DNA from 2 places in the Microbacterium faecale genome. Region 1 is predicted to be linked to the other one. Evidence: predicted binding sites of a transcription regulator. Region 1 holds the regulator's gene; the other holds the start of a gene.

Region 1 (5,766 bases):
GATCCCGCTTCGCCCTGAGTGAGGCGGACCGCCTTGCCGTCTGCGACGTCAACGGCGGGCAGGAGGGTCAGGCCGGGTGTAGAAGCGAAGTCGTTCATCTCTCCTCGATCGCCGCGGGAATCTCCTGCGGATGCACAATCGCTAAGGCTAGACGGCTCTCCCGGTTCCGCACAATCCGAGCGGGGTGCACCGGTCAGAGGGTTTCGATCCAGTTGCGCAGCAGCGCGATGCCGGCGTCGCCGGACTTCTCCGGGTGGAACTGCGTCGCCGTCAGCGGGCCGTTCTCCACCGCCGCCACGAAACGGGATCCGTGGGTCGCCCACGTCACCGCGGGCTCCGGGAACGGCGGGTCGACCTCGAGCGTCCAGTCCTGGGCCGCGAACGAGTGCACGAAGTAGAAGCGCTCGTCCTCGATCCCCGCGAACAGGCGAGAGTCAGCGCCGGGTTCGACGCGGCTCCACCCGATGTGCGGCACGACGGGTGCATCGAGCTCGGAAATCTCTCCCGGCCACTGTGCGAGTCCATCGGCGCCCTCGCCGCGTTCGGTGCCGCGCTCGAAGAGGATCTGCATCCCGACGCAGATGCCGAGCACCGGTCGGCCACCGGCGAGACGACGTTCGATCATCATGTCACCGTGCACGCCGCGCAGCTGGTCCATCACCGCACTGAACGCGCCGACGCCGGGGACGAGCAGTCCATCGGCCGCTGCGATGAGACCAGCGTCTCGCGTCAGACGCGCGTCCGCCCCCGCGGACTCCAGCGCCTTGACTGCAGAGTGGACGTTGCCGGACCCGTATTCGAGGATCGCGACGACGGGGGCTTGGGCCATTACAGGGCGCCCTTGGTCGACGGGATCCCATCAACAGCGGCGTCGAGCGCCTTCGCCTGACGGAACGCCCGGGCGAACGCCTTGAACTCGGCCTCCGCGATGTGGTGAGGGTCGCGGCCAGCGAGCACGCGGACGTGCACCGTGAGGCCAGCGTGGTACGTGACGGCCTCGAAGGCGTGACGCACCATCGAGCCGGTGAAGTGGCCGCCGATGAGGTGCAGCTCGAATCCGTCCGGCTCACCGGAGTGCACGAGATACGGGCGCCCCGAGATGTCGACAACCGCCTGGGCGAGCGCTTCGTCGAGCGGGACGAGGGCGTCGCCGTAGCGCGAGATGCCAGACTTGTCACCGAGCGCCTCGCGGATCGCCTCGCCGAGCACGATCGCGGTGTCCTCAACCGTGTGGTGCACGTCGATGTGCGTGTCGCCCGTCGCGCGCACGGTGAGGTCGGTCAGCGAGTGCTTCGCGAACGCCGTGAGCATGTGGTCGAAGAACGGAACCGTCGTGTCGATGTCGCTCGCACCCGTGCCATCGAGGTTGATCTCGAGCTCGATCGAGGACTCGCTCGTGGTGCGGGTGCGGCGCGCGGTGCGGGCGTTGGTCATATCCGAATCCTAGACGCTCAGGCGTCGCCGACGGCCGCGAGGGCGTCGAGGAACGCGGTCGTCTCGCTCTCGGTGCCTGCCGAGACGCGGAGGTGGCCGGCAACGCCGACGTCGCGGATCAGCACGCCCCGGTCGTACAATCGGCGCCACGTCTCCTGCGGGTCCTCGACGCCGCCGAACATGACGAAGTTGCTCCAGGATGGGTAGGGGTCGTAGCCGAGCGCTTCAAGCGTCGCCGAGATGCGATCGCGCTGCACGACGATGTCGTCCACGGTCCGCAGCATCTCGTCGCTGTGGCGCAGCGCGGCCACCGCGGCCGCCTGCGTGAGCGCACTGAGGTGGTACGGCAGGCGCACCAGACGCAGGGCGTCGGTGACGGCGGCATCCGCCGCGAGGTATCCGACGCGCGCCCCCGCGAAGGCGAACGCCTTGCTCATCGTGCGAGACACGATGAGTCGCTCCCGTCCGGGAAGAAGGGTGAGTGCCGACGGCGCCTCGGACGGCGCGAACTCGAAGTATGCCTCGTCGACGACGACGATCCCCCGCGCGGCCTCATAGACGCTCTCGACGACCTCGATCGGCAACGGTGTACCGGTCGGATTGTTCGGCGCGCAGAGGATCACGACGTCCGCGTCGGCCGCGCGCACCTGCTCCGCGGCGTCCTCGGGTGTGATCTCGTAGCGCGGGCCACGCGACCCGGCCACCCACTCGGCGCCCACACCGCGCGTCAGCAGCGGATACATCGAGTACGTCGGCGAGAAGCCGAAGACGCGGCGCCCCGGTCCGGCGAAGGCCTGCAACACCTGCTGGAGGACTTCGTTCGAGCCGTTGCCCGCCCAGATCTGCTCGGGAGTCAGTCCGTGACCGAGGTAGGAGGCGAACGCCTCGCGCAGGTCGGTGAACTCACGGTCGGGATACCGGTTCAGCTCGGAGATCGTCTTCGCGATCGATCCGGCGATGTCATCGGCCACATCCTCGGAGATCACGTGAGTGTTCTCGTTGACGTTGAGTGCGATGGGAAGCGGCGCCTGCGGAGCTCCATACGGGCGCTGGCCCCGGAGGTCGTCGCGTATGGGGAGGTCGTCGAGTGTCGCGGTCACCCCTCCATGCTACGACCGTGTGGTCAGCTTCCGGTCGAGTAAGCCGCCGGAATGGAGAGCTTCTGGCCCGCGTCGACGCCCGAGCTCGACAGCTGGTTCAGCGAACTGATCTCGGCAACGACGTCACGCGGGTCCTGCGCTGGCGCGACGCTCTGGGCAATCGACCACAGGGAGTCCCCCGGCATGACGGTCACGGTGTCGAACGTTCCCGCCGGAGCGCCGCCGTCTCCGGACCCAACGGCGGACCCGCCGCCGATGATTCCGACGGCGACCGCCGCGGCGATGGGAAGGGCGGCAAGCGATGCGAGGACGCGGCGACCGCGCGTCGTGAGACGCAGTCGCGTGCGGGTGGCCGGAATGTGCGACGCGGGTGCCGTGAGGGTAACCGTGCTCATCAGATGACCTTCTCTCGTATTGATGTACCGAATGTATCTTCGAATGTTCGAATCCGTCAAGCGGTTTTTCGAATAATCCGGAGATCAATTGGCGACACACTCGAACAAATCTCCCGAAGATCGCCCCGTTTCCGGTAGCGTCTCCTTCACGCAGCACACCTCACCAGCAACCACTGACATTCGAAGAGGAACGAGCGGATGAGCGCCGACATCACCCCGCAGACCGCCCCGAGGGGGCGCCGTCGCAAACAGTTGAGCGAGAAGCAGATCGCCATCCTCGAAGTCATCCAGCGCTCGATCCAGGTGAACGGCTATCCGCCGAGCATGCGCGAGATCGGCGACGCAGTGGGCCTCAAATCGCTGTCGAGTGTCACTCACCAGCTCGGTCAGCTCGAGCTCAGTGGCTATCTCCGACGCGACCCCGGCAAGACGCGCGCGATGGAGGTACTCGTCGAGCTTCCCGGCACATCGACCGAGAGCCCGGCCGACGCGGCTCCGGCCGTCGGGGACGCGGCGATGGTGCCACTCGTCGGCCAGATCGCGGCCGGCGTGCCGATCACGGCGGACCAGCACGTCGAAGAGGTCTTCCCCCTGCCCCGCCAACTGGTCGGCAATGGCGAGCTGTTCATGCTGAAGGTGTCCGGCGATTCGATGATCGACGCTGCCATCTGCGACGGCGACTGGGTCGTCGTACGCACGCAGAACACGGCAGAGAACGGCGAGATCGTCGCGGCCATGCTCGATGGCGAGGCCACAGTGAAGACCTTCCGCAAGCGCGACGGGCACGTGTGGCTCCTCCCGCGCAACACCGCGTTCGAGCCGATCCTCGGCGATGAGGCTGTCGTGCTCGGCAAGATCGTGGCCGTGATGCGCGCCGTATAGCGCATATCTCACAATCGCTCGCCTCTGCGCAGGCTCCGAGCGCGCGACGGCTCCACAACCCGGCGCCCCGGGTGCGATCGGCCAGGCGCGTGCCATAGCGTGGAGACATGGCTGATCTCACCTCTCGCCCATACGGCACGTGGCCCTCGCCGATCCATCCCGAGGACATGCCGCTCGGCACGCTTCGGCTGGGACACGCGCAGTACGTCGCCGACGAGGTGTGGTGGGCCGAGTCGGTGCCTTCCGAGAAGGGGCGTACGGCGATCCTCGGATCCGGCCACGATGCGCCGATCCTGCCTGCGCCGTGGAGCGCGCGATCGCGCGTGCACGAGTACGGCGGAGGTGCGTGGACCGTCATCTCGCAGGAGCAGGGACGCTTCGTCTTCGTCGAGCAGAGCGATCAGCGCGTGTACCTGGCCGCGCCCGGCGTCGAGCCTGCCCCGCTGACGCCCGCAGACTCACGATTCGTGCACGGCGATCTCGTGTGGGCCGATGACGCACTGTGGGCCGTGCGCGAGACGCACGAGCGCCCGCACGAGACCCCGCGACGCGAGATCGTCCGCATCCCTCTCGACGCTTCCGGCGCCACGGATCCGGTCGCCATTACGTCAGTCGTCGCGGGAAGCGATTTCCTCGCCTTCCCCTCCCCGCGGGGCGACCGCCTTGCGTGGGTCGCGTGGGACCACCCCGACATGCCATGGGACGCCGCAGAGCTGCGCGTCGGCACGCTCGCCGACGACGGCACAGTCACCGACTGGCGATGCCTCGCCGGCGGGCGCGAAGCGAGCCGCGGTGAGAACGTCTCGGCCCTGCAGCCGGAGTGGACCGGCGACGACGAGCTGTTGTTCACCCAGGATCCGCCCACGACGGCCGCGCGCGCCGACCGCACGTGGACGCAGCGATGGAACCTCTTCCGGATCCGCTTCGATGACGGGCTCGCGACGAGCGCTCCGGAGCCGATCTACTCGGTCGATGGCGACACCGGCGGCCCGCTCTGGAGCCTCGGGTCGCGGTGGTTCGCCGAGCTCGAGGACGGAAACGTCGTCGCGGTCGTCACGAACGGTCGCTCGCGTCTCATGCTCGTCGAGCCCACGTCGGGGATCGTGACCGAGCTCGAGACGCCATTGACGGGCGACATCCAGCTCCAGGACGTGCGTGGGCGCACGGCGCTCTTGACGGGCGGCGGAGCGACGGTGCCCGGCGGGCTCTGGGAGCTCGACGTGTCCGCGCGTTCCCTTCGACCGCTGCGCGGTGGCGAGGCCGATCTCTCCTCGGGCATGCAGTCCGTCGCCGAGCCGCTGACCTTCCCCGGTCCACTGGGTCCGGTCCATGCCTTCTTCTATCCGCCGGCGAACGCGGCCGCGACCGCGCCTGCCGGAGAACTGCCGCCGGTTCTCGTGCTCGTGCACGGCGGCCCCACGGGTCACGTCACGGGCGACCTCTCGCAGAATGCGTCGTTCTTCACGAGCCGCGGCATCGGCGTATTGGATGTGAACTACGGCGGATCGAGCGGCTACGGACGCGCCTACCGCGAGCGGCTCAACGGCGCGTGGGGCATCGCGGACGTGCAGGACGTCGCGGCCGCCGCGAACGGACTCGTGGAAGCCGGGCGCGCGGATCCGAAGCGACTCGCGATCAAGGGCGGATCCGCGGGCGGCTGGACCGTGCTGTGCGCCCTCGCCGACACGGATGTCTTCGCCGCAGGCATCAGTCGCTACGGAGTCGCCGATCTGCGCATGCTGCTCGCCGAGACGCACGACTTCGAGGCACGCTACCTCGACGGCCTCGTCGGGCCGTGGCCGGAGGACGAGCAGGAGTACATCGTGCGCTCGCCCCTCTCACGCCCCGAGACGCTCACCACCCCGCTGCTGATCCTGCAGGGTAGCGAGGATCCGGTGGTGCCGCCGTCGCAGTCCGAGGCTCTGCGGGACGCGGTCGCGAAGAACGGGGTGCCG
Region 2 (5,766 bases), on a different contig from region 1:
CCACCGATTGAACGCCGCTCCGGCACCCGCGAGAGGGAACAGCGGGGTGCGCCGGATCATTCCGTGGTCGACGCCGTCCCGCGACGGATATGCAGTCGCGCTCAGGGTACCGGTGGCTGGGAAGTCGGCGTGTGGACCGCGGACGGGCTGGAGCTATTGCTCGACGCGTTCCGGGTCGACGATGGTTCCGGCAGCGAGACCCTCGAGAAACTCCTCTGCCGTCCACCCGAACACCCGATCGTCGCCCGTCGCCAACCAGTGGGACGTCGCGTCATCGCAGGGGCCGAAGGTGCTGCTGCGGTCTCCGTCGGGACGTGAGCGCGAGGCCCGCTCGTGCGCCGCGCGCTGCTCCCGTGCGATCTCGCGCCGCTCTTCCGCACGGCTCTGCTCGGCCCTGCGCGCCCGCTTCGCCGCGAGCCGCTCCTGTTCGAGTTCGGCTGCGCCCGGCGTCTCCTGGAAGAAGACGCGGCTGACCGGCTCGTCCGTCACGACTTTTCCTGTCGGCGTGGTCCATTCGAACACGCCACCTCCGACCTGCCGTACGCCCCAGGCGTCCTGATGTTTCATCTGGTGGTGCGCGGCGCACAGCGACTCGAGGTTGGACAGTTCCGTCGTGCCGCCGCGCGCATAATCGTGCGCGTGATCGACATCACATCGGTGTGCGGGCACACGACACCCCGGGAAGCGACACGCCATGTCTCGCGCGACGAGTGCTCGGCGCTGCGCCACAGTGGGGCGGTAGTGGTCGACGGCGGTGATCGCGCCGTCGACCGGTCGGTGGAAGATGCGCTCCCAGCCGACGGTGTTGCCCGCCACGATGCGCGCGGTGTCGGGGGAGATGAGCGCCCCGCCATCGATCCACGCGACGCCGTCGTCGGGGTCGATCAGCTGTGAAGTAGGAACGGTGACGTGCACGCTTGCCCGTACGCCGCTCAGTGAGGATCCGGTTCCCGAGGCGACGAGGTCGTGTCCGCTCGGCGCAGCGGTGAGGAGGAGATCCAGCAGCAGATCGACACGGATCTGGTCCATCGTCCGCCGATCGGTTGCCGCGATCGCGACCGCGTCGCCGCCATCGATCTCGCCCGACACGGGAGCCGTCCAGCCGTCCTCCGGGAGATATCCGTGGTCGTCGCGGAAGGCGCTCCGCGCGCGGGACCGGTCGGCCTTGATGGCCCGGCCCATCTGTGTGAGGCGATCGTGCAGCGCGTGCGTCTCGAACGTGGGCGCGAGGAGCAGCAGCTCGCTCATGCCGTCGTCGAGGTCGGTGATCGTGATCCTGCGCTCGGTGCGCGCCTCGGCGTGCCGCTCTCGCAGCGTGCGGGGAGCGAGGTCTGCGGCCTGCTTGGCGAGGATGCGCCGGAGTTCGCCCGGGGTGCGCGTTTCGGCGAACGGCACGGCGTTCTGATCGAGTGACGCCCGGCCGCCGGCGTCGAGGTTCGCGCCGGCTCGCGCGACCTGCTCGGCATGCTTCCGTGTGCACTTTCCCTCACACATCGACTCGAGGATCGCCGGCGAGTCGTCGTGGATCTGTTCGGCGATCGCGAGCTGCGCGGACGCCGAAGACGGGTGGACGCGCATCGCGAGCGCGACCTGCGCGGACATCGAGCGCCGCGCGTACTCGCGGGCGGCGTGGTTTGGCGATCCGGCCGCTGTCGCGTCGGCGAGCTTCGCCAGGCGCGCCTGGAGCGACAGGATGTGACCCTCGATCATCGACGCGGCCTCGACGGCGTCGGCGAGTTCGTCGAGCGCTGCTCGCGCCTCGACGCGCTGTTCGGGCGTGAGGCCCGCCAGTCGGTCGTCGAACTCGTCTTCCGTCATGAGCACATTCTATCGAACAAAAATACGGGAAACAAGAGTAGAGAGTAAGGAAAAATAGAACAAAGGTGCTATGGGTGCAGTGAATCCATCGAGCCCCGACGCCTGCGCCGACTCGTAGACTCCGGAGGACGGACCCGGGAGGAGCCCCGATGGAATCACAGATACTCGACGTCCGAAGCGTGTCGAAAACCGAGCGTCATCCGCGCATCTTTGCCGCATACGACGCGCTCGCCGCCGCAGAGTCCTTCGTTCTCGTGAACGACCACGATCCGAAACATCTCCGCGATGAATTCGACCGCGAACACCCGGGCAGCTTCAGTTGGGACTACGAGAATCGTGACGACGGCGACTGGCGGGTGCGCATCTCGAAGCTCACTTCGACGGCGCTACCGCGCATCGTCGGCGACAGCGCCGCGGAGGGGAGCTCAGGCGCCGTGTGGAATCTCGCCGCCCGTGACCGCACGCTCGACGCCAACGTGATCTCGCTTCCCGCCGGCGACGGCATCGCCGAGCACGTCGGCCCCGATCTCGACGTGCTCGTGCACGTGGTCAGCGGATCCGGGACCCTCGTGACCGAGCGCGGCGACGTCGCGCTCGTCCCGGGTGCACTGGTCTGGCTGCCGAAACGTTCGCGGCGCGCGTTCGCCGCCGGGTCCGACGGGCTGCGCTATCTGACCGTGCACCAGCGCAAGAAGATGCTCGGCCTCAGCCCGCGCCCGGCCGGCGCCGCGCGGTGACGGGCGCTCAGTTGACCAGGAAGAACGCGTCGAGCATCCCTGGATTGTGCGCGTGGACGAGCACTGCGAACACGACGGCGTCGAACAGCAGGTGCACGGTCACCACGTAGGCGAGTGACCGTGTCCGCAGGAAGATGACACCCTGGAGCAGCGCGAACGGGATCGTGAGCACGGGACCCCACGCGCGGTAGCCGAGCTCCCAGAGGAACGACACGAACACGATCGCCTGCAGCAGGTTCGCCGTCCAGTTCGGCAGGTGACGCCGCAGCAGCGCGAACACCGTGCAGATGAAGAACAGCTCGTCCCAGATGCCGACGGCGCCGACTCCCACGAACAGGCGTGCCATGAGGTCGGGCGTGTCCACGACCGGCCAGTTGAGGTAGACGTCGCTCGTGATGAAGTAGAACGGCAGGATCAGCCAGCCGAGGACGAGTACGGCGGCCAGCCAGACCCACTGCGCGGGCCGCCACCGCTCACCCGTACGCCACGGGAAGCGGATCGCGTGGTCGCGGAACACGAAGCGCGACAGCAGATAGGGGACGGCGACGGCACCGCCAAGCGCGATGGTGAACCGGACCATCGCCGCGTTGTCGAGTTCGGCGGCGAGCGGGATCGCGCTGACGATGAGCATCCCGACGACGATGAGCGCGAGGTCGCGGAGGAGTCCGGACCGCGTGTGCCGATCTGCCAGCCAGGCGCCCGCGAGGCCGACGGCGGAGAGGATCCAGCCGACCCAGGTGATCTCGAGGACGAAAAACGCGGGAGCCGCAAGGCAGACTGCGAGAGCCGGGAGGAAGGCGGCCCGCGCGCTGCCGGCGCGCGCGGGAGCTGTGTCGTCAGCTCTCATCAGGCGTCATGTCGATCGCCTCGAGCTCGACCGCGAGCCGTTCGGCGAGGTATTCGTGGCCACTGTCGGAGGGATGATTCCGACTCTTCTTCGACGTGTCGATGACGTTCGCGAAATTGTCCTCGGTGATCCACTGCTCTGTGAGGGGAGAGATGTAGGCGACCTCCTCGACGTTCGCGAGGCGGCTCAGCACCGTGTCGATCTTGCGCACGCTGTCATTCACCGGGAGCACGCTTGGAGCCGGTCCGAGCACGACGAGCTCCGCGCTCGGGTAGCGCGTCTGGAGCGCGCGCCAGACGGAGTGGGCAGCCGCCGACAGCCCGTCGAGATCGCTGCCGCGGTCGTTGATGGATCCCTGCACGACGATGACGTCGGGCTCGAGATTCGGATCCAGCTGCAGCACGCGGGTGCCGTAGACGCCGCCGAGCTCGCCGGGGCGCAGATAGCCGCTGCCGTTCTCGCCATCGACCGTGGTGTCCCAGCCGAGCGACTCGCCCGCGAGGTACGCGTATCCGCCCGTCGGCGTGGTCGCGGCCATCCCGTAGGTCCAGGAGTCGCCGAATACGAGAAGTGACGGTTCGTCGCTCTCCGCGGGCGTGTCCTCCGGCGCGGCGTAGGGCATGCCGCCCGAGACGTCGACGCCGTACGACTCGCTGGCGCATCCGGCGAGCGCGAAGCATCCGATCAGGACGGCGGCTGCGGCGAGGCGGGCGTGACCACGGTGCATCCTCCAAGCGTATGGCTTCTAAGATTGATTCCCTATGAACCCCGACGCTCTCGCCTCCGCCCTGCTCGCCGTCCTCGACGCCGTCGCGGAAAAGCGCCGCCCCGGCGAGCCACTCGGAGTGTCGGCCGATGACATCACGTTCGAACGCCCGCGCAACCGCGACCACGGGGACTGGGCGACCAACACCGCGATGAAGTTCGCAGGGCGTGTCGGCCAGAACCCGCGCGAACTCGCGCAGGAGCTCGCGGACGGCCTCGCATCCGTCGACGGCGTCGCCTCGGTCGAGGTTGCGGGACCGGGCTTCATCAACATCCGCCTCGACGCCGCGGCCGCGGGACAGCTCGCGAAGACGATCGTCGAGGCCGGCGCGGAATACGGGCGCAACGACGCCCAGGCGGGCAACCGCGTCAACCTCGAGTTCGTCAGCGCGAACCCGGTCGGGCCCCTGCACGTGGCGCACACGCGCTGGGCGGCGCTCGGCGATGCGATCGCCCGACTGCTCGAGGCATCCGGGGCCACCGTCGCCCGGGAGTACTACATCAACGACGCCGGCGCGCAGATGGATCGCTTCGGCGCCTCGATCGTGGCGGCGCTGAACGACGAGGAGAAGCCGGAGGGCGGCTACTCCGGTTCGTACATCGACGAGCTCGGCCGCGCCGTGCTCCAGGAGCGCCCCGACCTGCTCTCGCTGCCCCGCGACGAGCAGCTCACCCTCGCCCGCGATCTGGCTTACCCGCACCAGCTGGCCGAGATCAAGGCCTCCCTCGCCGCGTTCAACGTCGAGTTCGACGTCTGGTTCTCGGAGCGCGACCTGCATGCGGGGGATCCGAGCCTCATCGACGGCGCCGTCGACCGCCTGCGCGAGCAGGGGCACGTCTACGATGCCGACGACGCCGTGTGGGTGCGGACGACCGACTTCGGCGACGACAAGGATCGCGTCATCCGCCGCGGCAACGGCGTCTACACCTACTTCGCCGCGGATGCCGCGTACTACCTCGACAAGAGCGACCGCGGCTGGATCAGCAAGATCTACCTGCTCGGAGCCGACCACCACGGGTACGTGCACCGCCTCAAGGCGCTCGCAGGCGCCGCCGGAGAGGATCCCGAGAAGAACATCGAGGTCCTCATCGGCCAGATGGTGTCGATCAACGGCGCGCGCCTCTCGAAGCGTGCGGGAAACATCATCGAGATGGACGACATCGTCGCGTGGGTCGGGACCGACGCGCTGCGATACTCGCTCGAGCGCTCGCCGGCCGACTCGCCCCTCGACCTGGATCCCGAGCTGCTGCAGAAGCGCACGAACGACAACCCGGTCTTCTACGTGCAGTACGCCCACGCGCGCACCCACAACGTTGCGCGCAACGCCGCCGACTCCGACGTGGCGCGGGAGGAGTTCCACCCCGAGCTGCTCACGCACGAGACGGAGGCAGCCCTCCTCGGCGCGCTGCAGGAGTTCCCTCGCATCGTCGGCTACGCGGCAGAGGTGCGCGAACCGCACCGCGTCGCCCGCTATCTCGAGGAGCTCGCCGGCCTCTACCACCGCTGGTACGACCGCTGCCGTGTCACGCCGAAGGGTGACGGCGCCGTCGAGCCGGTGCACCACACGCGCCTGTGGCTCAACGACGCGACCGGTCAGG

What was found. Region 1 encodes LexA, which represses DNA repair genes until DNA is damaged. Its sites were predicted from a motif close to TCGAACANNTGTTCGA; they were not measured.
Region 2: a site for LexA is predicted at 1,831-1,846, ahead of IEW87_RS06725 (HNH endonuclease signature motif containing protein). Genes of this name have one in related genera too.

What each region holds. Positions count from the first base shown of each region.
Region 1 covers NZ_BMHO01000002.1:25,260-31,025, forward strand. Annotated here, with positions in the region: gene priA (bifunctional 1-(5-phosphoribosyl)-5-((5-phosphoribosylamino)methylideneamino)imidazole-4-carboxamide isomerase/phosphoribosylanthranilate isomerase PriA) at 1-98, opposite strand, end outside; gene hisH (imidazole glycerol phosphate synthase subunit HisH) at 194-829, opposite strand; gene hisB (imidazoleglycerol-phosphate dehydratase HisB) at 829-1,434, opposite strand; gene IEW87_RS13065 (histidinol-phosphate transaminase) at 1,452-2,534, opposite strand; gene IEW87_RS13070 (LysM peptidoglycan-binding domain-containing protein) at 2,558-2,929, opposite strand; gene lexA (transcriptional repressor LexA) at 3,128-3,811, shown strand; gene IEW87_RS13080 (alpha/beta hydrolase family protein) at 3,919-5,766, shown strand, end outside.
Region 2 covers NZ_BMHO01000001.1:1,411,306-1,417,071, forward strand. Annotated here, with positions in the region: gene IEW87_RS06725 (HNH endonuclease signature motif containing protein) at 154-1,818, opposite strand; gene IEW87_RS06730 (DUF2249 domain-containing protein) at 1,968-2,555, shown strand; gene IEW87_RS06735 (CPBP family intramembrane glutamic endopeptidase) at 2,563-3,402, opposite strand; gene IEW87_RS06740 (SGNH/GDSL hydrolase family protein) at 3,392-4,129, opposite strand; gene argS (arginine--tRNA ligase) at 4,164-5,766, shown strand, end outside.